One region of the Streptosporangium sp. G12 genome, then DNA from elsewhere that is predicted to be linked to it. Evidence: predicted binding sites of a transcription regulator. Region 1 holds the regulator's gene; each other region holds the start of a gene.

Evidence for each region. Region 1 encodes HrcA, which represses chaperone genes, less so after heat shock. Its sites were predicted from a motif close to TTGGCACTCTCNNNNNGAGAGTGCCAA; they were not measured.
Region 2: a site for HrcA is predicted at 6,267-6,293, ahead of groES (co-chaperone GroES). Genes of this name have one in related genera too.
Region 3: a site for HrcA is predicted at 5,077-5,103, ahead of ACVCAG_RS39980 (FmdB family zinc ribbon protein). Genes of this name have one in related genera too.

Annotation. Positions count from the first base shown of each region.
Region 1 is NZ_JBRIQO010000004.1:293,760-303,894, reverse strand. Features, by position in the region: gene ACVCAG_RS08420 (CNNM domain-containing protein) at 1-1,151, opposite strand, end outside; gene ybeY (rRNA maturation RNase YbeY) at 1,148-1,630, opposite strand; gene ACVCAG_RS08410 (PhoH family protein) at 1,763-2,830, opposite strand; gene ACVCAG_RS08405 (histidine triad nucleotide-binding protein) at 2,923-3,273, opposite strand; gene ACVCAG_RS08400 (SigE family RNA polymerase sigma factor) at 3,558-4,037, shown strand; gene ACVCAG_RS08395 (hypothetical protein) at 4,034-4,735, shown strand; gene ACVCAG_RS08390 (16S rRNA (uracil(1498)-N(3))-methyltransferase) at 4,916-5,647, opposite strand; gene dnaJ (molecular chaperone DnaJ) at 5,756-6,895, opposite strand; gene hrcA (heat-inducible transcriptional repressor HrcA) at 6,910-7,923, opposite strand; gene ACVCAG_RS08375 (hypothetical protein) at 8,106-8,855, shown strand; gene ACVCAG_RS08370 (DUF3097 domain-containing protein) at 8,914-9,738, shown strand; gene ACVCAG_RS08365 (DUF4870 domain-containing protein) at 9,772-10,135, shown strand, end outside.
Region 2 is NZ_JBRIQO010000010.1:208,682-218,816, reverse strand. Features, by position in the region: gene guaB (IMP dehydrogenase) at 1-834, opposite strand, end outside; gene ACVCAG_RS17560 (LuxR C-terminal-related transcriptional regulator) at 1,308-2,318, shown strand; gene ACVCAG_RS17555 (DUF5319 family protein) at 2,577-2,954, shown strand; gene ACVCAG_RS17550 (hypothetical protein) at 2,915-3,118, opposite strand; gene ACVCAG_RS17545 (sigma-70 family RNA polymerase sigma factor) at 3,201-3,839, opposite strand; gene groL (chaperonin GroEL) at 4,153-5,775, opposite strand; gene groES (co-chaperone GroES) at 5,866-6,177, opposite strand; gene ACVCAG_RS17530 (THUMP-like domain-containing protein) at 6,421-7,587, shown strand; gene ACVCAG_RS17525 (hypothetical protein) at 7,827-9,116, shown strand; gene ACVCAG_RS17520 (MarR family winged helix-turn-helix transcriptional regulator) at 9,194-9,787, opposite strand; gene ACVCAG_RS17515 (alkene reductase) at 9,896-10,135, shown strand, end outside.
Region 3 is NZ_JBRIQO010000036.1:67,929-78,063, forward strand. Features, by position in the region: gene moaC (cyclic pyranopterin monophosphate synthase MoaC) at 1-297, opposite strand, end outside; gene glp (molybdotransferase-like divisome protein Glp) at 318-1,505, opposite strand; gene galU (UTP--glucose-1-phosphate uridylyltransferase GalU) at 1,511-2,410, opposite strand; gene ACVCAG_RS39970 (5-formyltetrahydrofolate cyclo-ligase) at 2,457-3,038, shown strand; gene ACVCAG_RS39975 (potassium/proton antiporter) at 3,284-4,789, shown strand; gene ACVCAG_RS39980 (FmdB family zinc ribbon protein) at 5,133-5,492, shown strand; gene ACVCAG_RS39985 (S-methyl-5'-thioadenosine phosphorylase) at 5,797-6,606, shown strand; gene ACVCAG_RS39990 (RcpC/CpaB family pilus assembly protein) at 6,898-7,503, shown strand; gene ACVCAG_RS39995 (DUF397 domain-containing protein) at 7,642-7,869, shown strand; gene ACVCAG_RS40000 (D-alanyl-D-alanine carboxypeptidase family protein) at 7,806-8,762, opposite strand; gene ACVCAG_RS40005 (hypothetical protein) at 9,014-9,739, opposite strand; tRNA gene ACVCAG_RS40010 (tRNA-Arg) at 9,999-10,071, shown strand.

The DNA.
Region 1 (10,135 bases):
CGGCCCAGCGCGTGCGCCAGCAGCCCGCCGACGGTCTCGACGTCGTCGACCTCCAGCTCGATGCCGAACAGGTCCTCCAGGTCGCCGACCGGGAGCCTGGCGGTCACCCGGACCGCGCCGCCCTCCAGCGGCTCCACCCTGGGCGCCTCCTGGTCGTACTCGTCGGCGATCTCACCGACGATCTCCTCCAGGATGTCCTCGATGGTGACCAGGCCGGCCGTGCCGCCGTACTCGTCGATGACGATGGCCTGGTGGATCTGGCGGGCCTGCATCTCGCGGAGCAGCTGGTCGATCGGCTTGCTCTCCGGCACGTAGGTGGCCGGGCGCATGAGGGACTCCACCGGCTCGGCGCGTCCCTCGTCGCCGGTGTCCTGCACCCGGCGCGCGATGTCCTTGAGATAGGCGATGCCGATGACGTCGTCCTCGTTCTCGCCGACCACGGGGATCCGCGAGAAACCGCTGCGCAGGGCGAGCGACAGGGCCTGGTTCAGCGTCTTGCCGCGCTCGATGAACACCATGTCGGTGCGGGGCACCATGACCTCGCGGACCAGGGTGTCGCCGAGCTCGAAGACCGAGTGGATCATCTCCCGCTCGTCGGGCTCGATGACCCTGCGCTCCTCGGCCAGGTCGACCAGGTCGCGCAGCTCGGCCTCGGAGGTGAAGGGCCCCTCGCGGAAGCCCTTGCCGGGCGTCACCGCGTTGCCGAGCAGGATGAGCAGCTTGGGCAGGGGCCCGAAGATCCGGGTCAGGCCGTAGACCAGGGGCGCGCTGGCGAGCGCGATCGGCTCCGCGTGCTGGCGGCCCAGCGTGCGCGGAGAGACCCCGACGATCACGTAGCTGACGACGATCATGACGGCCGCCGCGGCGGTGTAGGCCCAGCCCTGGTCACCGAGCCAGTCGATGAACAGCAGCGTGGCGATCACCGTGGCGACCAGCTCGCAGCTCAACCGGAGCAGGAGCAGCAGGTTCAGGTAACGCGGCGGGTCGGCGACGATGGCCTGCAGGCGCTCCGCGCCCCGGCGGCCGTCGCGGACGAACTCCTCCGCGCGAACCCTTGAGATGCGGGTCAGGGCCGTCTCCGCGCTGGCGATCAACCCGCCGACCACGACGAGGACGACGGCCGAGAACAACCACCCGTTGGCGAAGTTCACCGCTGGGGGCGCACCTCCCGCCACGATTCCAGAAGCTCGCCCTGCAGGCCGAACATCTCCTTGTGCTCCTCGGGCTCGGCGTGGTCGTAGCCGAGCAGGTGGAGGATGCCGTGCGTGCACAGCAGCTCCAGCTCGGCCTCGGTGCCGTGCCCGGCCTCGGCCCCCTGCTTGGCGGCCACCTGCGGGCAGAGCACCACGTCGCCGAGGAGCGCCGGGTCGGTGGGCGCGTCGCCCTCCTGCCTGGCACCCGCGCCGGGACCGGGACGCAGCTCGTCCATCGGGAAGGCGAGCACGTCCGTGGGGCCCGGCTCACCCATCCACTGCTCGTGCAGCACCGACATGGCCTCTTCGTCGACGACCAGGATCGACAGCTCGGCGAGCGGGTTGATGCCCATCCGCTCCAGCACGTGCCCCGCCAGGGAGACGATGAGCCCCTCGTCGATCTCGACGCCGGACTCGTTGTTGACCTCGACGCTCATCGGCCGTTCCCCGCTCCCCGCCCGCCGCGCGACCGGTTCGTGCCACGCGACCCGATCCGCTTCCCGCGCCGGAGCCGCTCCGTGCTCATCGCTCGCCCACCGCTTCTCGACCGGCCGCCGGCCCGTCCACTCTCATGATCTCCCCCGGGGGCGCTGCTTGACCACGCCCTTGATCTGCTCCACCGCGCTGCTCTGGCGCTGCGTCTCGTCGTAGCGCCCGTATGCGTCCACGATGTCTCCCACCAGCTTATGCCGCACCACGTCGGCACTGGTCAGGCGACTGAAGTGGATGTCGGAGATGCCGTCGAGGATGTCCTGGACGACCCTGAGGCCGCTCTGGGTGCCGTTCGGCAGGTCGACCTGGGTGACGTCACCGGTGACAACGATCTTCGAATTGAAGCCCAGCCGCGTCAGGAACATCTTCATCTGCTCCGGCGAGGTGTTCTGCGCCTCGTCCAGGATGATGTAGGCGTCGTTGAGCGTACGGCCGCGCATGTAGGCCAGGGGGGCGACCTCGATCGTGCCCGCGGCCATCAGCCTGGGGATCGAGTCGGGGTCGAGCATGTCGTGCAGCGCGTCGTAGAGCGGACGCAGGTAGGGGTCGATCTTCTCGTAGAGCGTGCCGGGCAGGAATCCCAGCCGCTCGCCCGCCTCGACCGCGGGGCGGGTGAGGATGATCCTGTTGACCTTCTTCTCCTGGAGGGCCTTCACCGCCTTCGCCATGGCGAGATAGGTCTTGCCCGTGCCGGCCGGTCCGATGCCGAAGACGACGGTGAACTTGTCGATCGCGTCGACGTAACGCTTCTGGTTCACGGTCTTCGGGCGGATGGTCCGGCCCCGCGAGGAGATGATGTCCAGGGAGAGGACCTCGGCGGGCCGGTCGGAGGTCATCCGCAGCATGGCGATGCTGCGCTCGACCGCGTCGGCCGTGAGCTGCGCGCCCCCGCGGACGAGTTCGGACATCTCCTCGAAGAGCCGCACCACGGTGCTGCTCTCCTCGGGGCTGCCGGTGACGGTGATCTCGTTGCCCCGGACGTGGATGTCGGCGCGGAAGGCGCCCTCGATGACGCGCAACAGCTCGTCGCGCGAGCCCAGCAGGCTGACCATCGACTGATCGTCCGGAATAACCACCTTCGCCTGGGTCCGGCTGGCACCCCGGGACCGCGGCGGCGTTCTGCTGGAATCGTTTGTCTCGGACATGAGCGGGCCTGACGGCCTGTTCGCCTCCAGATATAGGCGCGGAACTTCACCGCCATGCTAGCCGCGATCGCCAGGATCGCGCCTACCGGTTTTCAGCCGGGCGGCCACCGCAGGCCGCGCCCGCCGAGCACGTGTCCGTGCACGTGGAAGACGGTCTGGCCGGCCCCGGGCCCGGTGTTGAACACCAGCCGGTAGCCCGACTCTGCGACCCCCTCGCGCAGGGCGACCTCGTGCGCGGCCTTGATCACCTCGTCGGCCAGGCCGTGGTCGGCGGCGGCCAGGGCGGCCGCGTCCCGGTAGTGGCCCTTGGGGATCACCAGCACGTGGGTCGGCGCCTGGGGATCGACGTCGCGGAAGGCCAGCGTGCGATCGGTCTCGTAGACGATCTCCGCGGGAATCTCCTTGGCCACGATCCTGCAGAACAGGCAGTCGGCTTCGCTCACCATGACAGGCACCATACCGTCGAGGACGTTGCGAATCGGTGATGGTTCCCGTCCGCAAACAAAGATCCGCCCAGATATGGTGGGTGTGCAAAACTTCAACCACGACAGCCCTTTGCGCGCAGCAATATATGGCCGCCTGGCGAGGACACGACTGGGTCATGCCCCCTAATGAACCGGAAGAGCGTAAACCCTCTGGGAAGGCCAAGCGTCCCACTGATGTGACCACCGAGACCCTCGTGGCCGACAGGTCGCTCGGGGCGGTGCCCGTCGGATGGGATGCCGACATGGCCGTTACCGCGCTCTACAGCGCGCACTATCGGTCTCTTGTCCGTCTCGCCGTCTTACTCGTCCGCGACATGGCAACCGCGGAGGAGGTCGTGCAGGACGCGTTCGTCGCCATCCATGGCGCCTGGCGCCGACTGCGCGACACCGACAAGGCACTGGCCTACCTGCGACAGTCGGTCGTCAACCGATCACGTTCGGTGCTTCGGCATCGGGCGGTCGTCGAGAAGTACGCGCCCAAGGGCATGCCCGACGCGCCGAGCGCCGAGAACGGGGCGATCGGCGAGTTCGAGCGTTCCGCCGTCATCGAGGCGCTCCGCGGGCTGCCCGCACGCCAGCGGGAGGCCCTGGTGCTGCGCTACTACGGAGACCTGTCCGAGGCGCAGATCGCCCATGCGATGGGCATCAGCAAAGGCGCGGTCAAGAGCCATACGGCTCGCGGCATGGCCGCCCTACGAACCTCACTGGAGCAACTGTCATGACCGACTCCCCGGATGAGTACGGCGAGCTGCTTCGCCGCGCGCTCAGCGCGGAGGCGAACTCGGTCGTTCCCTCCCCGGACGGGCTGGAGGTGATCCGCGGCCGCATCGAGCGGCGCGGGATCCGCCGGCTGGTGTGGTGGCGCGCCGGAGCCTCCGTCGCCAGCGCGATCCTCGTCGCGGCGGCCGTCGTCATGGTGGTTCCCCAGTTCCGCGAAGAGGTGGGCCGCCAGGTGAGAACCGAATGGGTCAACTTCACCGCGTCGACCCCTCCCGTCGACGGGTCCGCCACCTCGCGTCCCCCGGCGCCCTCCTCGCAGCCGCCGTCCGTCCACGCCCCGCTTCCGGCCGCCAGCAGGTCGGATCCCGGCGCCACCATGCTCTCGCCGAGGCCCGCACCGTCCAGGAGCGCGGCGCCCAGCACGCGGCCGACCTCCAGGCCCGACCCGGCGACGACGGCTCCCCGGCCGACGCCGACGCCGACCCCCACCTGCCCCATCCCCCTCGACAGCCCCACCGTCGAGCCCAGCGGGGTCTTCAGGAGGTGCGAGGAGATCGAGGCGACACCGACGCCGACGAAGACGAGGCCGGCTCCCTCGGAGAGCCCGTGCTCGCCCGACGAGTGCGCGCCGTCGGGCGACGCCTCGCCCCCCATGCCGACGGAGGCGAGCACCCCGGCTCCCGTCCCCACCCAGAGTTAGCGCGGTGACCGGTCACGGCGAGCCCTGACCGGTCCTCTCCTCGTCACCCACTCGCGGGGGCGGGTCTCCGGGGGCCTCACGGACACTCCCCGGTGGCCTCACGCTTCCCGGGGCCTCACGACACGGATTCGCCGGGACCGGCGACCGCCGAGGGGTGACCCGCCGCGCACCGGCGGGATGTCACCAGCGGCCGCTGCGCGTCTGGAGCACCGCCGCCGCGACGACCCCGGCGGTCGAGGTACGCAGCACCGTCGGCCCGAGCAGCGCCGGCACCGCCTTGGCCTCAAGGAACGCGGCGATCTCCTCGCCCGAGACCCCGCCCTCGGGGCCGACCACCACGACGATGTCACCACCGGCGGGAAGGGGCAGGCCGGACAGCGGGGCGGCGGCCTCCTCGTGCAGCACCACGCCCAGCGCCGCCGCCGACAGCAGGCCGGCGACCTTCGCGGTGGACGCGAGCTCCGTCACCTCCGGCAGGTGGAAACGGCGCGACTGCTTGCCCGCCTCGCGTGCCGTGGACCGCCAGCGGGCCAGCGCCTTGGCCGCCCGCTCGCCCTTCCACTGGGTGACGCACCTGGCCGCGGCCCAGGGGACGATCACGTCGACCCCCGCCTCGGTCATCATCTCCACGGCCAGCTCGCCCCGGTCGCCCTTGGGCAGGCCCTGGACCACGACCAGGCGCGGTGACGGCACGGGCACGTCGTGGCGGCGCAGCACCTCGACCCGGAGCGAGTCCCTGCCCGCCTCGGTCACCACGCACTCGGCGACGGAACCCGCCCCGTCGGTCAGGTCGAGCCGCTCCCCCGCCCGCAGCCGCCGTACGGCCGCCGCGTGGCGCCCCTCGGGACCGCCGAAGACGAACGCCGGCCTGGCCAGGTCGGCGGGGTCGGCCAGGAAGACCGGGACGGTCATGGGCCGTCGGAGCCGGCCCGGCCCGGGTGACACACCCCCGGGACGGCCTGGGCGGGACGCCCCGGCCGCGGTCGGGCCAGGCCGCGAGGTGACCGGGCTCGGGCCGGGTCAGCGGCCATTGAAGGCGTCCCGCAGGCGGGAGAAGAAGCTCTGCTGCCCGGGGGCGAACTTGCCCGGCGGGCGCTCCTCGCCGCGGAGCCTGGCGAGCTCCTTCAGCAGCTCCTCCTGCTCGGCGTCGAGGCGGGAGGGGGTCTCCACGTTCACGTGGATCAGCAGGTCGCCGCGGCCCGTCTCGTTCAGGCGCTGCACGCCCCGCCCGTAGAGCGGGATCGTCTGCCCCGACTGCGTGCCGGGACGGATGTCGAGGTCCTCGGCGCCGTCGAGCGTCTCCATGGTCAGGATGGTGCCGAGCGCGGCCGCGGTCATCGGGATCTGCACGGTGCAGTGCAGGTCGTCGCCGCGCCTCTCGAAGATCTCGTGGGGACGCTCGACGATCTCCAGGAACAGGTCGCCGGGCGGGCCTCCCCCCGGGCCGATCTCGCCCTCGCCGGCGAGCTGGATGTGGGTGCCGTCCTCGACCCCGGCCGGGATGCGGACCTTGATGGTCCGCCGGGTGCGGACCCGGCCGTCGCCGGAGCACTCCTGGCAGGGGTTGCGGATGATCGACCCGAAGCCGCCGCACTGGGGGCAGGGGCGGGAGGTCATGACCTGGCCGAGGAAGGACCGGGTGACCTGGGAGACCTCACCCCGGCCGTGACACATGTCACAGGTGTCGGGGTGGGTGCCGGCGGCCGCGCCGGAGCCCGTGCAGACCTCGCAGACCACGGCGGTGTCGACGACCAGCTCGCGGGTCGTGCCGAAGCCCGACTCGCGCAGGTCGAGCTCGACCCGGATGGTGGCGTTGCGCCCGCGTCGGGCACGGGAGCGGGGACCCCGGCCGCCGCCACCGGCCGCGCCGAAGAAGGCGTCCATGATGTCGCTGAACGGGAAGCCTGCGCCGAAGCCCCCGGCCCCCGCGCCGCCGCCCGAGGCGAACGGGTCGCCGCCCATGTCGTACATCTGCCGCTTGCTGGAGTCGGACAGGACCTCGTAGGCCTGCGTGATCTCCTTGAAGCGTTCCTGGGTCTCGGGGTCGGGGTTGACGTCGGGATGCAGCTCGCGCGCCAGGCGTCGGTACGCCTTCTTGATCTCTTCCGCACTGGCGTCGCGGCGCACCCCGAGGGTGCCGTAGTAGTCGCTCTTAGCCACTTTTCGTTGACCTCTTATGATGCAGCCAGGATCTGGCTGACGTAGCGTGCCACCGCGCGCACCGCGCCCATCGTGACCGGGTAGTCCATTCGCGTCGGGCCCAGCACACCGAGCCGGGCCAGTTGCTTGTCCCCAGAACCGTATCCGGCGGCGACGATGGACGTGCCCTGGAGTCCGGTGTAGGGGTTCTCCGAGCCGATCCGCACGGTCAGCGCCGAAAGGTCGGAGGTCTCACCGAGCAGTCGCATGAGCACGACCTGCTCTTCCAGAGCCTCCAGCACGTCGCGGAGCCCGACGGTGAAGTCGGCTCCCGCGAGGTTGGCGGCTCCGGCAAAAACGATCTTCTCATCGTGCCGGTCCACCAGGGACTCCAGCAGCACTGACAGGATAGTGGCAGCGAGCGGCCGGTCTTCCGCGGGCAGCCGCTCCGGCAGGTCGGCGACCTTGTCGGGGACGCTGGTGAGCCCGCACCCGTCGAGGGAGGCGTTGAGCATCGCGCGCAGATGGGCCACGCGCTGCTCGTCGACGACGTGGGGCAGCTCGATCACGCGCTGCTCGACCCTGCCGGTGTTGGTGATGAGCACGAACATCAGCCGGCGCTCGCTCAGCGGCACCAGCTCGACGTGCCTGACCGTCGAGTGGGTCAGCGTCGGGTACTGCACCACGGCGACCTGCCGGGTGAGCTGGGCCAGCAGCCGCACCGTCCTCATGACGACGTCGTCGATGTCCACCGCGCCCGCGAGGAAGCTCTCGATGGCCTTGCGTTCCGCGCTCGACAGGGGTTTCACCTGCGAGAGGCGGTCGACGAAGAGCCGGTAGCCCTTGTCGGTGGGCACCCGGCCGGCGCTGGTGTGGGGCTGGGCGATGTAGCCCTGCTCCTCCAGCACCGCCATGTCGTTGCGGATCGTCGCCGGGGACACCCCCAGGTTGTGCCGGTCCGCGAGGGCTTTCGAACCCACCGGCTCGTTGGTGGACACGTAGTCCTCGACGATGGCGCGGAGCACGGCGAGCTTGCGGTCGTCGACCAACGTGGTCACCTCCCTGCCTGCGTTCAGAGGGAAACACGAGGTTTGGCACTCTGTGTTCCCGAGTGCCAAGTGTACGGCCCCGGTGCGGAAGGCGCGATAAGCAAGAGCTGCGGATGATGACGGCAAGCCGTTGTCAAGTCAACTGCTATCGCGATCCAAGCGGCACCCATCAGAATTCGGTCATGTCCAACGATTTCGGTTCTTATCCGGGTGACGCCTCCCGCGGCCCCGGTCACGGCGGCCCCCAGCAGCCGTATGGCCAGCAGCAGTACGGCCAGCAGCCTCCCTCGTACGGTTACGCGCCTCCCGGTTACGGCGCCCCGCAGGGACCGCCGCCCCCCGCCGGGAAGATCAAGCCCGGCATCGGGTGGATCGTCGGGGTCTGGCTGCTCGCCCTGGTCAGCGTCATCGTCGGCATCGGCGGCTTCGCCGGCGGCCTCGTCGGCGCGGTCACCGACGCGGCCCCGACGCAGACCTTCGCTCCCGGCGAGGCCAAGACGGTCACGATCGACCCGGCGGACAAGCCTGCGATCTACGTCGCCACGGGCGGGCCCACCCGGTTCGAGTGCACGCTGAAGGGCGGCACGGGCACCCCCAGGCTGCAGAAGCCGGACCTCCAGCAGACCGTCGCGGGGTCCGACGGGGTCACCTGGGAGATGGGCCTGCGGGTCGGCGTGGACCAGGCGGGTGACTACCAGGTCCAGTGCTCCGCCGATCCCGCCGAGGGCACCAGGTTCGGCGTGGGCAAGGAGCTCGCCGCCGAATCGCTGGTGGGCGGGGTGGTCGCCCTGTTCGTGATCCCCGGCGTCGGGATCCTGCTCGCCATCGTCGTGACGATCGTCGTACTGGTGAAGCGCGGCAACGCCCGCAAGCGCCGGGCCGCCGCGGTGCCGGTGGGGCAGTGGGGACAGCCGGGACCCTACGGCAGGTGACGGTGGTGTTTGCTAGCGTCCCACCTGATCCCCGGCGAGAGAGGGTGGGCGGTCGGTGATGTACGAGCGTGACGTTCTGGCGGGAGACTGGCGGCGCCCGCGCAGGGGGACGATCCCCCAGGTGCCCGCGGAGCTCGACCTGGTCGTCGAGGACGCCGACGGCGGCTTCTGCGGCGCCGTGGTGGCCTGCGACAAGGAGGCCGTCACCCTGGAGGACCGCTTCGGGCGCCGGCGGGTGTTCCCGCTGGAGCCGGCCGCGTTCCTTCTGGAGGGCAAGGTGGTGACGCTCGTACGGCCCGCCGCGGCACCGCGCGGTCCCCGGCGGAGCGCGTCGGGTTCCATCGCGGTGGAGGGCCTGCGGGCCCAGGTCGCCAAGGAGAGCCGGATCTACGTGGAGGGCGTGCACGACGCCGCGCTCGTGGAGAAGGTCTGGGGGCACGACCTGCGGGTCGAGGGCGTGGTCGTGGAGTACCTGGAGGGGGTCGACCACCTGCCCTCGATCGTCGAGGAGTTCGGCCCGGGGCCGGGGCGGCGGCTGGGCGTGCTCGTCGACCACCTGGTCCCCGGTTCCAAGGAGAGCCGGATCGCCGCGCAGGTCTCCTCACCGCACGTGCTGATCGTCGGGCATCCGTTCGTGGACGTCTGGCAGGCGGTCAGGCCGCACGTGCTCAAGATCCCCTCCTGGCCCTCGGTGCCGCGCGGCGTGCCCTGGAAGGAGGGCGTCATCGCCGCGCTGGGCTGGAACGTGGAGCCCGGCGCCGCATGGCGCCACATTCTCGGATCGGTCACGACATATGCCGATCTAGAGCCCGAGCTCCTCGGCCCCGTCGAGGAGCTGATCGACTTCGTGACGGTTCCCGGCGAGGACGGCCAGCCCGTCTGACCCGTCAGGGCCGTCAACCCATCAGGAGGGGACATGAGCGAGAACCCCGAGGACCCGCCGGGCGACGACCGGACGCGGCGCATCGGCGATCCCCCGCCCGGCCACACGTGGCCGGGCCAGGGTGCCCCGCCTCCCGGCCAGGGCTACGGAGTGCCTGACCAGGGGTACGGGCAACCCGGTCAGGGGTACGGGCAACCCGGCCAGGGCTACGGGCAGCCGAGTCAGGAATACGGGCAGCCGGACCCGAGGTACGGGGGCTACCCGCCGCCCGCCTCACCGTACGACGCGGGCGGTTACCAGAGCGGCCCCACGGGCGGCCACCAGCCCGGATACTCCCAGTACGGCGCGTACGGCGCGGCACAGGGATACGGCTACCAGGCTCCGCCGGGCACGTACG
Region 2 (10,135 bases), on a different contig from region 1:
GGTGGCGATGTTGCCGCCGATCACGTCGACCCGGCTGTTGGACTTGATCTTGGCGATCATGTCGGCGAGACCCTTGGAGTGGCCGTGCGCGACGTCCACCACGATCACGTCGACCCCGGCCTCGATCAGCGCGATCGCCCGCTTCTCCGCGTCGCCGCCGACGCCGACGGCCGCCCCCACGACGAGCCGGCCGTCGGCGTCCTTGGTGGCGAGGGGATACTGCTCGCTCTTGGTGAAGTCCTTGACGGTGATGAGCCCGCGCAGCCGCCCCCCGGCGTCGACCAGCGGAAGCTTCTCGATCTTGTTCTGCTTGAGCAGGGCGAACGCGTCGTCGGTGGAGACCCCGACCGGCGCGGTGACCAGCGGCATCGGGGTCATGACCTCGCGCACCGGACGGTTCTCGTCGGTCTCGAAGCGCATGTCGCGGTTGGTGACGATGCCGACGAGCACGCCGGTCTCGTCGGTCACCGGGACGCCGGAGATCCGGTACGTCGCGCAGAGGCGCTCGACGTCGGCCAGCGTCTCGTCCGGGGAGCAGGTGACCGGGTTGGTGACCATCCCGGCCTCGGAGCGCTTGACGAGGTCGGCCTGCTGGGCCTGGTCCTCGATCGACAGGTTGCGGTGCAGGACGCCGATGCCCCCCTGGCGTGCCATCGCCACCGCCATGCGGGCCTCGGTCACCGTGTCCATCGCCGCGGAGACCAGCGGGATCCGCAGGGTGATGCCCCGCGACAGCCGCGTGGTGGTGTCGGCCTGCCCCGGCTGCAGGTCCGAATACGCGGGAACCAGCAACACGTCGTCGAACGTGAGCCCCGGCTCGGTGAACTTGGCCATCTGCGATCCTCCTGCCGCGGCGCTCTCATGACGGGGAAAGGCGCCGACCCCCGGGTCACAGTTTAGAGTCTGACGCCAAAGCCGGGGGACCCGGGGGAAAAGGCGGGGCGCGGAGGCACCGGGGAGAGACGGGCCCCGGGGGGCCCGGAGGAAGGACGGGCCCCCGGAGGACCCGGGAAAAGCGGGGGACCGAGCGGTCGGTGACCCGCTCGGTCCCCCGGATCACCGGCATCGGCGCGGAGATGCCTTGACGCCAACCGAACCCCCCTCCGCATCCGGCTGGCGGCGTGATCCGCGCCTTCGCCGACGCTGCGTCAAGAGTGCGTCACGATGCGTTCGTCTCGCAATGTCCAAACGTGCAATTGCACGAAGCTGCACACCACGGCATGCCAGTAGGAGCAACGCCCGGACAGGGACGATTCGCCGAGTTATCCTCGCCAGACCCTCGTGTCACTTGCAGGAGTCCCTCGCCGATGAGTACCGACACACCCACACTGCCCGACCCGCTGGAGAGCCTGGGGCTCACTCCGGCCCAGACGGCCCTGTACAACGCGGTCCTGCGCCTGCACCGCGCCACCTGCGCCGAGCTCGCCCAGGCCACCAACCGCTCGCCCGAGCCGCTCGGCCGCGAGCTGGCCACCCTGGTACGGCTGGGCGTGGTCGACGAGCAGGGGGGCGAGTACCTGGCCCGCCACCCGGCCGCGGCCCTCGGCCATCTGATCGCGGAGAGGCTGGACCGGCTGGCCGCCGAGAGCCGCCGGATCGACACCGTGCTCGGCTCGATCCGCGGCTTCATCCACCAGTACGACGCCGGCCGCGACTACCAGACCGGCCAGTTCTCCGTGGACCTGGTCGGAGGCGCCGACGAGCTCTACGAGAGCGTGATCGGCATGGCGGTCCAGGCCCCGCCGCTGAGGCTGCTGTCGAGCATCCCCGACCGGCGGACGATGAGCGACTTCGCGCACCGCTACGCCGACCAGTGGATCGGCGCCCAGCGTGCCGGCCTGCTCGCCTGCCGGGTCACCATCCCGGTCCACACCCTGGAGATCCCCGGCCTGCGCGACAAGCTGGACCAGTTCGAGCAGGCGGGGGCCGAGGTGCGCACCCTCGACGCGGTGCCCAGCTGGTTCCTCGTCGCGGGGGACGACGCCGCGGGCATGCCCGCCCAGTGGGGCGGCGCGCTCGCCGAGAACGCCTACAACTTCCACCTGGTCAGGGCTCCGGTCGTGGTGGCCGCGCTGCGCTCGCTCTTCGAGGAGCTGTGGGCCCGCGGGGCCCGCCTGCCCGGGACCCACCGCGACGACGGGGTGGTCCGGGTGCTGCGGCTGGCCGGTCAGGGCGTCCCCGACGAGATGATCGCCCGGCAGCTGGGCGTCTCGGTCCGCACGGTGCGCGCCAGGTTCGCCGACGCCATGGCCGAGCTGGGGGCGCAGTCCCGGTTCCAGGCGGGGGTGGAGGCCTCCCGGCGCGGCTGGCTCGTCTAGTGCCTCTCGGGCGCCGGGGGCCCGGGGCGACAGGGACCGGAGCGCCACGGCGCCGGGGCGTCAGGGACCCGGGGCGTCAGGGGCCCGGGCACACCGGGTTTCGGCCTCCGCACCACCGGGATCTCCGCCTCCCCCGCCCCGGGAATCCTTCACCACGTGCCGGTGCCGCCAGGTCTCTGACCTGCCCGTACCACCCCAGAGCGTCCTACTCGTGCAGTTCGGAACCTGTCTGTCACATCCAGGCCATAAGGTGGGATCGTGCTCGACGATGTCCCTCGCGACCCGTTCGCGGATGACCCCGACGACCCGGCGGCGGCGCTGGGCGATCCCGACGATCCCGAGCCGCTGACGACGGACGAGCGTGACGAGGCCATGACCGACCTCGCCGACGTGGAGGTCTTCCGCTCGTTGCTGGAGCCTCAGGGGGTGCTCGGCCTGGTGCTCGACTGCCCCGAATGCGGGGAACAGCACTACTTCGACTGGGAGCTGCTGCGCGGCAACCTGCGCCAGATGATCGAGAACGGCCAGCCCCAGGTGCACGAGCCCGCCTACCAGCCCAACCCCACCGACTACGTGAGCTGGGAATACGCCCGTGGTTACGTGGACGGCGTGATCGACACCGAGGAACACCGCTGATCCACGTCGTCGATCAGGGCCGCCAGCAGGGCGACCGCGGCGTCTGAGCCGGAGACGGGCCTCCTGCCGGAGAGCGCCTCCAGGAGTTCGGCGGTCTCGGCGACCGCCGGGTCCTCGTCCGGCCCGTATCTCCGAGCCGGACGTCGCGGGTGAACCGTTGTCATGATCGTTCTCGCTCCGGGTCGTCGCGAGCCCCGCCCCGCGGTTCGGGCCTCCGCTCGCGCCCCCTGCTCGACAGCTCCGCGGTCAAGCTATCGACTCCAGCTCCGCCATCGCTCGTAGCCGGGCCAGCGCCCTGTGCTGGGCCACACGAACCGCACCTGGTGACATGCCAAGTACATTACCGGTCTCCTCGGCGGAAAGGCCCGACACCACTCGAAGCATGAGCAGCTCGCGCTGGTTGTCCGGCAGCCTCGACAGCAGCCGGCGGGCGTGTTCGGCCTCGATGTAACGCACCACGGTCTCCTCCGGCCCCGGACCCTCGTCGGGCCCGTCAGGAAGGTCCTGGGTGGGCACGGCGGATCGTACGGAGCTGCGCAGCGCGTCGGCCACCTTGTGAGACGCGATGCCGAAGACGAAGGACGCGAACGGGCGTCCCATGTCACGGTAGCGGGGCAGTGCGGACAGCACCGCTATGCAAACTTCCTGGGCCACGTCGTCCGCGATGTGATACTGACCGGAAACCCGGCCCAGACGACCACGGCAATATCGGACGACCATCGGCCGCAGTTGCGCGATCAGAGATTCGATCGCGGTGCGATCCCCCTGAACGGCGAGGCTCGTCAGATCCTTGAGATCATCCCTGTGGGCGACCCCATCAGACCTCGTCGCAAGCCTCACCCCATTTTTGGCGTCGGCGACGCATCCCTCGGTCACGTTAGGCATGATGCCCGCCCTGGTAGTGACTGTCGTCATCGCAAACGGCTACGGATTGGTCACATTGAGGCGGAGATAACGGCGCGTAATCGAACGGCGACTGCAACGACTACAGAATGTGCAAATATTTCATTCGATTGCCAAATACGTCGACTATTCGTTAGAACCGCGTTTGGTCTTCTGTCCGGCGTGACGCTTGAGATCGTTTTTTGGTTTACCGCGAAACGCGAACGGCTCGCGCCTCCGGGGAGACGCGAGCCGTTCGGAACCGATGATCGGCCGGGGCCGATCGGGGGCCGGTCAGTGACCGATCAGTGACCGATCAGTGGCCGTGGCCGTGGCCGTGACCCTGGCCGGCGGCGGCCGGGGCCTCCTCCTCGGGCTTGTCCACCACGAGGGCCTCGGTCGTCAGCAGCATGCCGGCGATGGAGGCGGCGTTCTGGACGGCCGAGCGGGTGACCTTGACCGGGTCGATGACGCCCTGGGCGATCAGGTCGCCGTACTCGCCGGTGGCGGCGTTGAAGCCCTGGCCGACGGGCAGCTCGGTGACCTTCGCCGTCACGACGTAGCCCTCGAGACCGGCGTTCTCCGCGATCCAGCGGGCCGGCTCGACGAGCGCCTTGCGGACGATGGAGACGCCGGTCGCCTCGTCGCCGGTCAGGCCCAGGTCGTCGAGGACCTTGGAGACGTGGATGAGCGCGGAGCCACCGCCGGAGACGATGCCCTCCTCGATCGCCGCGCGCGTCGCCGAGATGGCGTCCTCAAGGCGGTGCTTCTTCTCCTTGAGCTCCACCTCGGTGGCCGCGCCGACCTTGAGCACGCAGACGCCGCCGGAGAGCTTGGCGAGGCGCTCCTGGAGCTTCTCGCGGTCCCAGTCGGAGTCGGACTGCTCGATGGCGAGCTTGATCTCCTTGACGCGGTCGGCGATCGCCGAGGCCTCACCGGCACCGTCGACGACGGTGGTGGAGTCCTTGGTGATGACGACGCGCCGGGCGGTGCCCAGCACCTCCAGGCCGACGTGCTCCAGCTTGAGGCCGATCTCCTCGCTGACGACCTGGCCACCGGTGAGGATGGCGATGTCCTGCAGCATGGCCTTGCGGCGGTCGCCGAAGCCCGGCGCCTTGACGGCGACGGAGGTGAAGGTGCCACGGATCTTGTTCGTGACGAGGACCGCGAGGGCCTCGCCCTCGACGTCCTCGGCGATGACCAGCAGGGCCTTCTTCGTCTGCGCGATCTTCTCGAGCAGCGGCAGGAAGTCCGAGACCGAGGCGATCTTGCCCTGGGTGATCAGGATGTAGGGGTCCTCCAGGATCGCCTCCATGCGCTCCTGGTCGGTCACCATGTAGGGCGACAGGTAACCCTTGTCGAACTGGAGACCCTCGGTGAACTCGAGCTCCAGGCCCATGCTGTTGGACTCTTCGACGGTGATGACACCGTCCTTGCCCACCTTGTCGAACGCCTCGGCGATCAGCTCACCGATCTTGGCGTCCTGCGCGGAGATCGTCGCCACATTCGCGATCTCCTTCTTGTCCTCGACCGGGCGGGCCGACTCGATCAGCCGGTCGCTGACGGCCTTGGCCGCGATGTCGATGCCGCGCTTGAGGGAGAGCGGCTGCGCTCCGGCGGCCACGTTGCGCAGGCCCTCGCGGACCATGGCCTGGGCCAGGACGGTCGCGGTGGTGGTGCCGTCACCGGCGACGTCGTTGGTCTTGGTCGCCACTTCCTTGGCCAGCTGGGCGCCCATGTTCTCGTACGGCGTCTCCAGCTCGACCTCGCGGGCGATGGTCACACCGTCGTTGGTGATGGTCGGCGCACCGAACTTCTTGTCGATGACGACATTGCGGCCACGCGGGCCCAGCGTCACCTTGACCGCGTCCGCGAGAGCGTTCACGCCGCGCTCGAGAGCTCGGCGCGCGTCCTCCTCGAACGACAGGATCTTCGGCATGACAATCCTCTCTATAAGTACGTCGGCGCATCAAAGCCCCGGGCGCTCTCGCGACCCGGGGCTCGATACGTCATCTTTGTGAAGCGAGAACTACTTCTCGATGATGGCGAGCACGTCACGAGCGGAGAGCACGAGATACTCCTCGCCGTTGTACTTCACCTCGGTGCCGCCGTACTTGCTGTAGAGGACCACGTCGCCCTCCTTGACGTCGAGCGGAATCCGCTTCTCGCCGTCCTCATCCCAGTTGCCGGGGCCCACCGCGAGGACCTTGCCCTCTTGCGGCTTCTCCTTGGCGGTGTCCGGGATGACCAGACCGGAAGCGGTGGTCTGCTCGGCCTCAAGCGGCTGGACCACAATGCGGTCGCCGAGCGGCTTAACGGGAACCTTGGTGGCGGTCGTCACGTCGGACCTCCCCTTCAGATTTGAATGATCTAGAAGAGGCGACCAGCGGTCTGCCGTCGCGGGTGTCAGACCTGCCTCGTCGCATGTATTTGGCACTCTCACCGGGAGAGTGCCAATACGGAACAGTATGCAAGGTGGCCTTGACAGTCAACACGAAGCACCCCTTCTCCGCTTCACGCGAACGTCAAGGCAGGTGGAAGCCCCTCGCGAAGCCCTACGGCCGAGGCGGTAGCGTCGGCTGGTGTGAATCTCGACGCATTCCGGGAACTCCTGACCCCGCGCGGCCAGGAGGCCCTGGGCGCGGCGGCCGGGATCGCCGGCGACGACCCGGTGTCGGCGGTGACCAGGCTGAGGAAGACCTACGACGCGGACCTGACCTCGGCGGCGCTCACGCAGGCCACGCTCCGGCTGCGCGCGAGGGAGAAGTTCGGGGCCGACGCCGATCTCATGTACTTCACCCGGACCGGCTTGGAGCAGGCCACCCGCCGGGAGGTCGCCGACCATCGGGCGCGGCGCGTCCCCGCGGGCTCGCGGGTCGCCGACGTCTGCTGCGGCATCGGCGGCGACCTCCTCGCCCTGGCCAGGGCCGGGTGCTCGGTCGAGGCCGTCGACACCGACCCGCTCACCGCGGCGATCGCCCAGGCCAACGCGGACGCCCTGGGCTTCGGCGACCGGGTCTCGGTCCGCGCCGCCGACGCCTCCGCCCTGGACCCGGCCGCCTTCGACGTCCTGTTCGCCGACCCGGCGCGCCGTACGGCGCGGGGCAGGACCTTCGACCCGATGGGCTACTCGCCGCCCTGGCCCGCCGTGCTGGAGATGGTGGCCAGGGCCGGGGCCGCCTGCCTGAAGGTCGCCCCCGGGATCCCGTACGAGTTCGTCCCCGAGGGCGCGGAGGCCGAGTGGGTCTCGTACAAGGGCGACGTCAAGGAGGCCGTGATCTGGTGCGGCGCGCTGGCGGGCGAGACGGCGCGCAGGGCGACGATCCTGCCCTCGGGCGCCACGATGACGCCCGACCCGGCCCTCGGCGCCCCCGGCACCGGCCCCGCCGGCCGCTACATCTACGAGCCGGACGGCGCGGCCATCCGGGCCCACCTGGTGGCGGAGATCGCCGCGGCGGTCGGCGGGCACCTGCTCGACCCGCAGATCGCCTACATCACCGGCGACGTCGCGACGCCGACGCCGTGGGCGTCCCGGTACGAGGTCCACGAGACGCTGCCGTTCTCGCTCAAGCGGCTGCGGGCGGCGCTCCGCGAGCGCGGCGCGGGCAATGTGACGATCAAGAAGCGCGGCTCCGCGGTGGACGTCGACCGCCTCAGGAAAGAGCTCCGCCTTTCCGGTGAGGAATCCGCGGTCGTCATTCTCACCCGAATCGGCGACCGGCCATTCGCCTTCGTGTGCGGCCCCGGCTGACCCGCCGCATCGAACCCGTTCGACCAGCAGGAGTCAGCCCTGGTTGACCAGCCAAAATAGTCAATTCTTCCAGCCAACCGGCAATTCCTCTCTTTTAATCTCGCTGCCGGAAAACCTTGATCCAGAGGCTAAGGTTGCCAGGCGGGAGTTCTCTCTCGCCTGCGGTTTCATATCGTTCATCAGCAAATCCCATCAAATCCAACCGCGCGGCTGAGCGTCGGCGAGTGAAGGAGCTCTCGGTGGATCACTCCGACCACACCCTGCTCCAGGCAGGCAGCCAGACCGCCATCTCCGACCGGATGCGCGAGCTCCTCGCCCGCGCGGCGCAGGACCACGTCTACGAGCAGCGGACCCAGGGCGCGGTGCTCGACGAGATCCGGCAGCGCCTGGAGGGCATGGAGTGGCTGCTGCGCGAGGTCAGGGAGCGCGAGATCGGCGGGCTGAACGGCACGCTGGAGTCCGTCCACGGCCGTCTGGACGACATCGCCGCCAAACCGCCCTCCTGGGCCGAGGGCCTGGCCCAGCACGTCGAGGCGGTGCGTGACCACGTCGACGCCGTCGGCGAGCGGGTCGACTCCCTCGGCCGCCGGGTCGAGGCCGTCCGCGACCGGGTCACCCCCTTCGGCGAGCTGCCGAGCCTGTGGACCGACCTCGGCACCGTCGGCGAGAGCGTGGACGAGGCGCTCACCCGCCTGCGGGCGATCTCGGACGGCACCCTGGGCCTCGACGAGCAGGTGCGGCAGCTGGCCGAGCACCTCGGCAGGCTCCAGGCCGACATGGGCATCGCGGCGCACCGGTTCAGCCGCCTGGACAGGGCCCTGGCCGACCTCTCCCAGCGCACCGGGCGCATCGAGGCGGGGATGCTCGACCTGTCGGCGAGCGTCCAGCAGGCCGTCGGCACCGCCGCCGACCGGATGCTGGCCGCCGTCGAGCAGGTCAACGGCAAGGTGGACCTGGTGAGCGGCAGGGTCGAGCAGGTGGGCGCCAGGGTCGACCTGGTCGTGCCCAGGATCGACGAGCGCGCCGCCGCCGTCGAGAACCGCATCGACAGCCGCATCGACCGGCTGGACGGCCATCGCATGGCGGCCGGTGGCCGCTTCGACACCCTCGAGGAGCGCCTCGACGACATCGAGGGCCGCCTCACCGGCCGGATGGACGTCATCGACTCCCGGCTGTCCACGCTGGACGGGCACGCGGAGAAGTCCGCCGAGCGTCTGGAGAGCCTGGACGAGCGCCTGGAGGTCCTGCCCGCCGTCCTCGGCGTCGGCGCGCTCATCGGCGTTCAGACCGACGAGCAGCGCGAGCGCTTCGACTCCCTGGACGAGCGCGTCATCCGGGCCGAGGCCGCGCTGGCCCCGCTGGCCGAGACGCTTCGCGCCCTGCCCGACCGTGACCAGCTCTCCGAGGCGCTGAGCGAGACCGTGGAGCCCGCGCACACCGACCTCACCCGCCGCCTGGGCGCCCTGGAGGAGACCATGCTGGCCCTGGCCGAGGCGCTGCTCAGGCCCACCAGGGCCGACAAGGACTGACCTGCGGGCGGGCCTCGCCTCGGTCGCGCCCCGCCCCGGCGGCCCCCGGCGGCCCGCCCGGTCCCGTACGGACGCCGTCAGCCGGCGCGCGCGACATCGGCCGGGCGGCCCTCCAGGCCCTCCACGACCCTCGCCTCGGGGCACAGGTTGTTCCTGACCACGGAGAGCAGGGTCAACAGCTCGTCGGTCTGCTCGGCCGTCAGCCCCTGGGTCATCCGGCGGTGCATCTCGGCGAGGACCCGGTCCACCTCGGGGCGGAGCGCGTGCCCCCTGGGCGTGACGTCGACGATGCTGATCCGCCGGTTGGCGGGATCGGGCCTGCGGCTGACGAACCCGCTGCGCTCCAGACGCTGCAGGGTCTTGGTCATGGTGGAGACGTCGATGCCGACGATTCTCGCCAGGCCGTTCTGCGACTGGGGGCCGTTGTCCCACAGGGCGCCCATCACGCGCTCCTGGCCCGGGTAGAGGTCGATCTCCCCGAGGAGGCTGGCCAGCAGCACGCGGTGGCCGCGCGTCGCGTTGGCCATCAGGCAGTTGAGATCGCTGTCGTACTCACCGCAGCCCGGGGTGGCGCCGCACGCCCCGGCCGGGTCCCCGTCCGCGTCGCCCTCACGGGCCGCGGCGCGCTCGTCGGTCGCGTCGCGCTCTTCGTCGATCAGCGGCTCCGCCATGTCAGGTCCTTCCGTTCTCCCCCGACACTACCGCTTGCATGTTGGCCGACCAAGTTGTAAAACTACTTATTGGCTAGCCAAGTTGGCCAGCCAACAAAGGAGTTCGCCATGCCTTTCTCACCGTTCTCGCTCGCCGGTCTCCAGCTGCCCAACCGCCTGGTGATGGCGCCCATGACCCGGTCACGGTCCTATGTCGACGGGATCCCCTCGTCGCTGACCGCCCTCTACTACGCCCAGCGGGCCTCCGCGGGCTTGATCGTCACTGAGGGGGTGCAGCCCAGCCAGGCGGGAAAGGGCTACATGAACACCCCCGGGCTGCACACCGACGAGCAGGTGGCCGGATGGCGC
Region 3 (10,135 bases), on a different contig from region 1:
TACCGTGATCTCCACGCCGTCGTCGACCACGACCAGCTCGACCTTGACCCCGTGCAGCGCGATGGGGTGGCAGAGCGGGATCAGGTCGGGGGTCCGCTTGGCGCCCATGATCCCGGCGATCCGCGCGGTGCCGATCGCGTCGCCCTTGGGGACCTCCCCCGACCGCAGCAGCGCCACGGCCTCGGCGGACAGCAGGACCCGGCCGGTGGCGGTCGCCGTACGGAGGGAGACGTCCTTGGCCGAGACGTCCACCATGCGCGCCGCGCCGGTCTCGTCGATGTGGGTGAATCCGGTCATTTCGCTCCGGTCCCGCTCGTTCACAGGGGAATGACCTCCACGTCCGTACCCTCGGGAAGCTCGGTGACGTCCTCGGGCACCACGATCAGGGCGTTGGCCGCGGCCAGGGCGGCGAGCTGGTGGGAACCCTGCCCGCGCACCGGGCCGACCGTACCGCCGGGGCCGAGCACGCCGCGCAGGTAGGAGCGCCTGCCCTCGGGCGAGCGGATCGGGCCGGTGGTGACCGCCCGCACGGTCGGCGTGGGCTCTTCGGGCAGGCCCTGCATCCTGCGCAACGCCGGCCGGACGAACAGGACGAACGACACGAACGATGAGACCGGGTTGCCGGGCAACGCGAAGATCGGCACCTGGTCCTCGCCGACCACGCCGAACCCCTGAGGCATGCCCGGCTGCATGGCGACCCGCTCGAAACGGACCGTGCCGAGCGGGCCGAGGGCCTCCTTGACGGGCTCGTACGCACCCATCGAGACACCGCCGCTGGTGATCACGAGGTCGGCCCGAAGCAGCTGCGCGTCGAGCTGGTCGAGGAATCCCGCGGCATCGTCGCCGACGATCCCCGCCCGGTAGCCCTCGCCCCCCGCCTCGCGGACGCCGGCGATCAGGGCGAAGCTGTTGGACTCCCAGATCTGGCCGGGTCCCAAGGGCAGGCCGGGCTCGACCAGCTCGGCTCCGGTGGAGATCACGACCACCCGTGGGCGTGGCCGTACGAGAACCCGGCGACGGCCGACACCCGCCAGCACCCCGAGCTGCGCGGGGCCGATCGGGGTGCCCACGGGCAGGACGACGTCGCCCGCCCGCACGTCCTCCCCGGACCTGCGGATGGCGTGGCCCTTCCCCGCCGGGCGGCCGATCGCGACCTGCGCGGTGCCGCCGTCGGTCCACTCGACCGGGACCACCGCGTCGGCCCCGGCGGGCAGCGGGGCCCCGGTCATGATCCGCATCGCCATACCGGGACCGATGGCCTGCAACCGGCCGTCTCCGGCCGCGATGTCGTCGATCACCGGGAGCGTCACCGGGGCGTCCGCGACGTCCTCGGCCCGCACGGCGTAGCCGTCCATCGCCGAGTTGTCGAAGGGCGGCAGCGCGACCGGGGCCGTGACCTCCTCGGCCAGCGTGGTGCCCAGCGCCCGTTCCAGCTCCAGCTCCAGCGGGGCGAGCACCCGCACGGTGCGGAGGATGTCGGAGAGATGGTCGTCGACCGATTTCAGGGAGCTCATCGCGAGGCCAGGAACTCCTTGAGCCAGGGCATGAACTCGGGCGCCAGGTCGGGACGCTCGGCGGCGAACTGCACCACCGTACGCAGGTAGTCGAGCTTGTTGCCGGTGTCGTAGCGGCGGCCCCTGAACAGCACGCCGTGCACCGGGCCGCCCTGGTCGGCGCCACGCCCGGCGAGGGTACGGAGCGCGTCGGTGAGCTGGATCTCGTTGCCGCGTCCCGGCGGGGTGTTCTCCAGGACCTCGAAGACGGCCGGGTCGATCACGTACCGGCCGATGATGGCCCAGTTGGACGGGGCCTCGTCGGCGGGGGGCTTCTCCACCAGGTCGGTCACCCTGACCACGTCGTCCTCACCGGTGGGCTCGATGGCGGCGCAGCCGTACAGGGAGACCTGCTCCTGGGGGACCTCCATCAGCGCGATGACGCTGCCGCCGTGCGTGCCGCGCACCTCGATCATGCGCTTGAGGAGCTCGTCGCGGTGGTCGATGAGGTCGTCGCCGAGCAGGCAGGCGAAGGGATGGTCGCCCACGTGCTGCTTGGCGCACAGGACGGCGTGGCCGAGGCCGCGCGGCGTGCCCTGCCGTACGTAGTGCAGGATGGCCAGGTCGGCGGGCTCCCGCACCTGGGAGAGGCGCTCGTCGTCGCCCTTGGCCTCCAGGATCTCCTCAAGCTCGTGGGCCCGGTCGAAGTGATCCTCGATGGAGCGCTTGTTCTTCCCGGTGACCATGAGAACGTCGAGCAGCCCGGCGGAGACGGCCTCCTCGACGACATACTGGATCGCGGGCTTGTCGACGATGGGCAACATCTCCTTGGGGGTCGCCTTGGTCGCCGGAAGAAAACGGGTGCCCATACCCGCCGCGGGAACGACTGCTTTCGTCACAGCTTCGAAGTCGGCCATAACCGAAACCTTAGTGGAGGGACCTGTGGACAAAGTGGAGGGACCTGTGGACAAGCTGACGCTGCGTGCCACGATCGAGGCCGCACGCGCCTCGATCCCCGACGAGAAGCGGCACGCGGCCTCCGTCCAGATCAGGGAATCCCTGCTGGACCGGCCCTGGGTCCAGATGGCCGGGCTGGTCGCGTGCTACTGGTCGATCGGTACGGAGCCCGCGACCCACGGGCTGGTCTTCGCCCTGTGGAAACACGGCGCGACCGTGATCCTGCCGGTGCTCCGCGACGACGACGATCTCGACTGGGCGGTGTACGACGGCCCCGACACCCTCGCCCCCGGCCGCTTCGGGATCATGGAACCGGTCGACACGCGGCGCGGCGTCGACGCCGTCAGGACCGCGGCCCTGGTGATCGTGCCGGCGCTCGCGGTGGACAGGTCCACCGGGGTACGGCTGGGCCGCGGCGGCGGCTCCTACGACCGGGCGCTGGCCAGGGTCGGCCCGAACGTGCCGACGGTGGCGCTGCTCCACGAGGGCGAGCTGCTCGACGACGTGCCCACCGAGCCCCACGACCTCGCGGTCCGCTACGCGGCGACCCCCGAGGGGATCTTCAGAACCACCGCCGCGGAGGTGTGACCGACCGGCGGAACGGGGCGTGACCAACCGGGAAGTGCAGGCGTGGCCAACCGGCGGAACGGAGCGTGACCGACCGGGAAGTGCAGGCGTGACCGACCGATGGGCGTAGGTGTGACCGACCGGCGGAATCGCCGCTGGACGCGGGGCTGAAGGCGTCGGAATCGTGACAGGGAGTGCGCGCCGCTCGTGCGTGGCGCCCCACCCGAATGCGACACAATGGTCCCCGGAGTCAGAGAGGGGACCAGATGGGACTGGACGTCTGGCTGCTTCTCGGTGCCGGAATCGTCATCGCGGCCATCGTCGCAGTCCGTGTCGCCCATCGGAGCGGACTGCCCAGCCTTCTGATCTTCCTGGGTTTCGGGTTGCTCGTCGGCGAGTCCGGGTTCGGGTTGCAGTTCGACAACCCTCAGCTCGCGCAGGAGATAGGTCTGATCGCACTGGCGATCATCCTGGCCGAGGGCGGCCTGACCACCACCTGGAGCCACGTCAAGGGAGCCATTCCCACCGCCCTGGTGCTCGCCACCGTCGGCGTGGGGGTGAGCATCGTGGCCGTCGCGATCCCGGCGCACCTCATCCTCGGCATGGACTGGCGGACCGCGCTCCTGCTCGGCGCGATCCTCGCCTCCACCGACGCGGCCGCCGTCTTCTCCGTACTGCGCCGCCTGCCCCTGCCCTCGCGCCTCGCGGGCATCCTGGAGGCCGAGTCGGGCCTCAACGACGCCCCCACGGTGATCGCCGTCATGCTGCTGAGCGCCGCCACCTCGCCCAGCCTGGGAGCGGCGCTGTTCGAGGTGATCCTCGAACTCGTGGTGGGCGCGGCCGTCGGCCTGGCGGTCGCCCCGCTCGGCGCGTACGCGCTGCGCCGCATCGCGCTGCCCGTCTCCGGCCTGTACCCCATCGCGGTGCTCGCGCTCGCGTTCGTCGCCTACGCGGGAGCCATGCTGCTGCACGGCAGCGGCTTCCTCGCGATTTACCTCGCGGCACTGGTCATGGGCAACTCCCGGATGCCGCACCGCGCGGCCTCGCGGGGTTTCGCCGAGGGCGTGGCCTGGCTGGCGCAGATCGGCCTGTTCGTCATGCTCGGCATGCTGGCCAGCCCCTCGGAGATGCCGTCCGCGATCGTGCCCGGCCTGGTGGCCGGGCTGATCCTGGTCGCGGTGGCCCGGCCTCTGTCGATCGTCGTTTCCGCGCTGCTGGTCCGGCTGATGCGCATCGACCGGCTGGGCTGGCGGGAGCAGGCCTTCCTGTCGTGGGCCGGGCTGCGCGGCGCGGTGCCCATCGTGCTCGCGACCATCCCCTGGGCCGCCACCTCCGTTCCTGACGGCACCGCCAAGTTCGTGTTCAACGAGGTCTTCGTGATCGTCATCGTCTACACCCTGCTGCAGGGGCCGACGCTGCCGTTCGTGGCGAAGCTCCTCAAGCTGTCCACCCCCGACGAGGCCCGCGACCTGGAGGTCGAGTCGGCGCCGCTGGAGGAGCTCAACGCCGACCTGCTCCAGGTCAGGGTGCCGCCGACGTCCAAGCTGCACGGCGTGGAGATCTTCGAGCTGCGGCTGCCCACGGACGCCCAGGTGACGTTGATCGTCAGAGACGGCCGGACGTTCGTCCCCACCGACTCCACGAGGATCAGGATCGACGATCAGTTGCTGGTGGTGACCACGGCCGCCTGCCGTGACACGGTCGAACGCCGGATGCGCGCGATCAGCCGCAAGGGCAAGCTCGCGGGCTGGTTCGGCGAACGCGGCACCTGACCGGGATCCGCCCTCTGATCGAAGGCGGCACCTGACCTGGATCGGCGTCTGCTCGAAGGCGGCACCCGATCCGAGGGCGGCCCGCATCCGAACCGGAGTCCGGCCGCATCCGCCCCAGGGCCCGGCCACATCCGAAGCGGGATTCGACCCATCCGAATCGGGGGCCGGCGACACCCGATCCGCCAGGCCGGGCCACGTCCGAAGCGGGGTCCGGCCCCATCTGATCGGAATCCGGCTACGGAATGCGAGGACTCCGACTCGCGTTTAAGCTTGTCGGCTGCGTACCATTAGCAGTCGCGCCACTAGAGTGCCAATCGGCGCGGATCATTACGAGGAGGAGCGCGTGCCCACCTACCAGTACGCCTGCACAGCTTGTAACAACCAGTTCGAAATCGTCCAGAAGTTCTCCGACGACGCTCTCACCGAGTGCCCGAGCTGCACGGGCGACCTGCGCAAGGTGTTCTCCGCGGTCGGCATCGTCTTCAAGGGCTCGGGCTTCTACCGGACCGACAGCCGGTCCTCGTCGTCGAGCACGGTGACGTCCGCGAACGGTTCGTCGAGCTCCTCGGATTCCTCCGGTTCGAAGTCGTCCGACTCGTCGAGCTCGTCCGACTCGTCCTCGTCGAAGTCGTCGAGCTCCTCGTCCTCGTCGGACTCCACGTCGACGAAGACCGCGAGCAGCACGGCCGCCGCGGCCTCCTGAGCCGCGTCCCCGCCCCCTCGAACCCACCACCCCCTCCCCGGGCGGCCGTCCGACCGGCCGCCCCGACCATGGCCTCCCACCCGCCCCCCACCGGCCGAAGCGGGGTCGACGAGCCCCGGCCCCTCCGTGCGCCGCCGGTGATCACAGGACGGCCCGCGGTTGGTTCGGCACAGCTTGTACGACCTCCGATCGACATCCCACCGTTTTCACCGAAAGTGATCGGTCGGCTACCCGGGGACGCGGTTATCCACAGGCCTTCACCCTGGCTCCTCAGGGACCGGCCCGTGGCGCTAACCTCGGCTCCATGGTCACTCGCGCGGACATCGGAGTCATCGGCGGCTCGGGCTTCTACTCCCTGCTCGACGACGCCACAGAGGTCGAGATCACCACGCCGTACGGCCCTCCCAGTGATGTCGTCACCGTCGGCCGGATCGGGTCGCGCTCGGTCGCCTTCGTGCCCCGCCACGGCCGCGACCACCGCTTCCCTCCGCACCGGATCCCCTACCGGGCGAACCTGTGGGCACTGCGTTCCCTAGGCGTCCGCCAGGTCCTCGCCCCCAGCGCGGTCGGCTCCCTGCGCGCCGAGATCGGCCCCGGCGCCCTGGTCGTCCCCGACCAGATCGTCGACCGCACCTCAGGCCGGGTGCAGACCTACTACGACGCGGACGGCGTCGTCCACGTCGCCTTCGCCGACCCCTACTGCCCCTCGGGTCGCACGACGGCCGTCTCCACGGCGCGTTCCGCCGACTGGGAGGTGACCGACGGCGGCACCCTCGTGGTCATCGAGGGCCCGCGCTTCTCGACCCGCGCCGAGTCCCGCTGGTTCAGCGGCAACGGCTGGTCGATCGTCGGCATGACCGCCTCCCCCGAGGCCGCCCTCGCCCGCGAGCTGGCTCTCTGTTACACCTCGGTCTCCCTCGTCACCGACCACGACGCCGGGGTCGAGGCGGGCGAGGGGGTCACCCACGACGAGGTCCTCGCCTTCTTCGCCACCAACGTCGGCCGCATGCGCTCCCTCGTCGGCGACATCGTCGCCGCCCTCCCCGAAGAACGCACCTGCCCCTGCCAGAACGCCCTGGACGGCCTCAAGCTCCCCTTCGACCTCCCCGGCTGATCCTGTGGCCGGCGCACCCGGCATCACCACCAGGTGAGTAACCGACGAATCCCGAAAAGGGCTGAATCCCGCTCCCCCGGCCACGCCACCCGGATCCGTCGAGAATCCTCGATCCGCCCCGCCCCGCCCCGCCCCGTCCCGCCGATCGGCGGGGCGTCCCATCCACCCCGGGCACCGCCTCGCCACTCGGCGGGGCGTCCCACCCGCCACGGGCACCACGCCACCACTCGGCGGGGATGTCCCATCCATCACGGGCACCGCGCCGCCCGGCTCCCACCCTTGGAGTCAGCCATGCGCGCTCTGCGCCGCTTCCTCGACCGCCGTCACCGTCTCATCGCCACCGCCGTCGCCGCCCTGGCGATGGGATGCGCCGTGCTGGCGCTGCGCCCGGACACCGCCTCGGTGACCGTCCTGACCGCCGCCAGAGATCTTTCCGGAGGCGTGCTGGAGCCGGCCGACCTGACACCGGCCCCGCTGAGACCCGGTACGGTCCCCGACGGCGCCCTGAGGCCCGGCACGCCGTACGCGGGAAAGATCCTGACGGGTCCCGCGCGGCGCGGCGAACCGCTGACCGACGTCCGCCTGCTCGGCCCCGGCCTGCTGACCGCCCACGGTGAGGGGACGGTCGCCACCCCCGTACGCGTCGCCGATCCCGAGACCGCGCGCCTGCTCTCCCCGGGTGATGTGGTGGACGTGCTCGCCGCCAGCTCGACATGGGACGGCGATGCTCCGGCGACCGTCGCGGCCCAAGACGTCACGGTCCTGGCCACCCCGGGCGGGGAGTCGGAGCGGGGCGCGCTCGTCGTGCTCGCCACCACGTCGGCCCAGGCGACCGAGCTGGCCTCCGCCCAGGCCGGCGGGCGGCTCTCCATCACGATCGGCTCCCGCACGGAATGAATCTCCCTCGATCAATGAGGGCGCGGCGGTCCGAGCCGAGAAAGATCCGGTCGCCGTACCCGAATTCCGCATGCCTCCCCTCAGCGGCCCCAACAACGATTGCGTCGAGGTGGCCACCGCCTGCCGGGGCTCGTCGCCGTGCGCGACAGCAAGGACCCGTCCGGCCCGGCGCCGACCTTCTTCCCGAGGGCCTGTTCCCCGGGGGCCTGGAACGGCTTCCTGACGGGCATCCGCAACGGAGAGACCGGATCTGCCGCCGAACACCGACTTCGGAGACAGGGGCCGCGAGACCGCAGCCCCTCTTACAGCAGGGAACCGATCTTGGGGTCGTACTCCCAGTGCCAGGGCTCGAAGGGGCTGACGTAGGCCCACTTGGGGTGGATCCAGCCGAACTTCTTGCCGTTGGTCTCCAGCCAGTTGAACTCGGCCGAGCGGAAGCGCTCGACGCCCCCGCACAGGTCGACGGCGAGTCCCAGACCGTGGTTGCTGCGGCCCGGGATCGCCGCCAGGCCGGGACGCGTGTAGTAGACCGACTGCTGCTCGGCCAGGCTCCGGTAGCTGTCGGTCACGCACATCGGCCTGCCGAACTGCCGCTTGTACGACTCGTTGAGACTGATGAACGCAAGCGCAGCGTCCCCCCGCAGCTGGTTGCCCCGCTGCTGGAGGGGGCAGAGGTAGGCCTGCGGGATGAGGCCGTTGGGGAATTCGCTCATCGAGGTCGCCCTGGTCGGGTCGCACCCGGCCGCGGGACGCCCCTTCTTGTCGATCTTGACGCCCAGCTTCACCAGCGCCTTGGTCAGGGACTGCACGATCTTCTGCGAGCGCACCCTGAGCGTCTCGATCTCGGCGCCCATCTGCGCCTCCGCGAGGAGGTTGCTCGCCCGGAGTTCCTGCGCCTCGCCCGCCAGGCGCTCCCGTTCCAGCTGCAGGCGGCTGCTGTCCTCAAGGATCAGGTCGCGCTCGGCGACGATCTGGGTGAGACCGGCCATCGCACGCAGGGTGTCGGTGTCGGACTCACCGGACAGGAAACCGGCCACGTCCCCACCGCTCGGCTGCTGGTAGAGCACTCCGACGAGGTCCGACAGCGGCTGCCGCATCTGGGCGAAGGCCCTCTCGGCCACCTGCAGCTCCCGCAGCTTGGTGGAGAGCTTCTTCTCCGAGGTGCGGATCTGGGTCCGCCTCTGCTCCAGCGCCTTGGTCGCGGCCTCAAGATCCTTGGCGGCCTTCTCCGCCTCACGACGCAGTTCTGTGAGATTCACCGGCTCCGCGGCAACGACGGCCTGAACCTCCGCCGGCGCCCGCTGCGCGGCAGCGGCTCCCGGCAGGAAGGAAGTCATCGTCGCGACGACGGCGATCAGACCCGCTGATCGACGAGGTGGCACGTTCGACCCCTCCGTTTGCGAACTCGTGACCTGGGTCAGGCACGCACGCTACTACAGCTGACCAAGTGCACGGGCCAGACTCTCCACAGCCGTTATGCGCCGAACACCCCATTTTGGGACCGGACAAGTCAGACTTCTTGCCGCGCGCGCTTCTTACAGACCTCCCAGAGCCACGTCCCCTTCCACTCCGCCGAACACCCGTCGCGGGGCTCAGGTGGCGCGAGTGGCGGCGTCCGCTCCCCCCGAGGCTCAAGTGCCACAGAGGGCGGCAATGCCACCTTCCGTGGCCCTCTGGAGCCTTGCGGGCGGGTCTTTATGGGGACGACCACATCTGTCTCACCCGCACCATCCGTCCCGTTCGCCTCACGGGCATCATCCAGCCGGCCGGGCTCGCTCGGGTCCTCCTCCGTACGACGCACTCCCGATTTCGCCGCGACGGGCACCCACCCCCCGTACACCCGCTCCGGCCGCAACGGCGGAGGCACCAGCCTCGGCTCGAACATCCGGCTCCGCACGGGCCCGACCACGACCGGCACCACGGCCACCGCGTCCCCCGGCGGCTCCTCGTCCGGCGACCCGTCAGGCCCCCCGGCCCCCAGCCGGGACGTCGTGCCGTTCCAAGCTCCCCCACTCTCCAGGGAGCCCCGCCGCTCCCCGCCCTTCGCCCAGAGACCCCTGTCGTCGCGAAGCGTCTCGGCTTCCTCGGACCTTTCGAACTCTTCCGTCTCTTCCGCCTGTGCGGCTTCCCTGGCCTCTTCGGCTTTTCCGCGCCTTTCGACCTCTCCAGGTCCCTCAGGCTCCGCATCGGCGTCGGTCATCCGGACGGCCGCCTCGTAGCCGGTGAGCTCGGCCACCAGCAACCCCCCGGCCAGAAGCGCGGGCGCCAGCATCGCACCACACAACACCACCGGTCGCAGGGCGCGATGCCCGCGAATGCGCTTCCGTCGCCTGTCGATCACGGAACGTGACGCTAACCTCGCCCACCACCCCACACCCGCCCACTTGCCGCCCTTTTACTCCAGGCCAGCGAAGCGATAACCCATCCTCTGCCCCCAACTCCCCCTCGGAGCGCGCAACCACTCGCCACTTTCGCTACTCTTACTAGGAGCCCCTGCCTCCGTAGCTCAGGGGATAGAGCACCGCTCTCCTAAAGCGGGTGTCGCATGTTCGAATCATGCCGGGGGCACCTAGTTGACCTTGCGATCTGTCGTCTGACCCGAGAGTGCTTCTCAGGTCAGGCATGCGTCGTG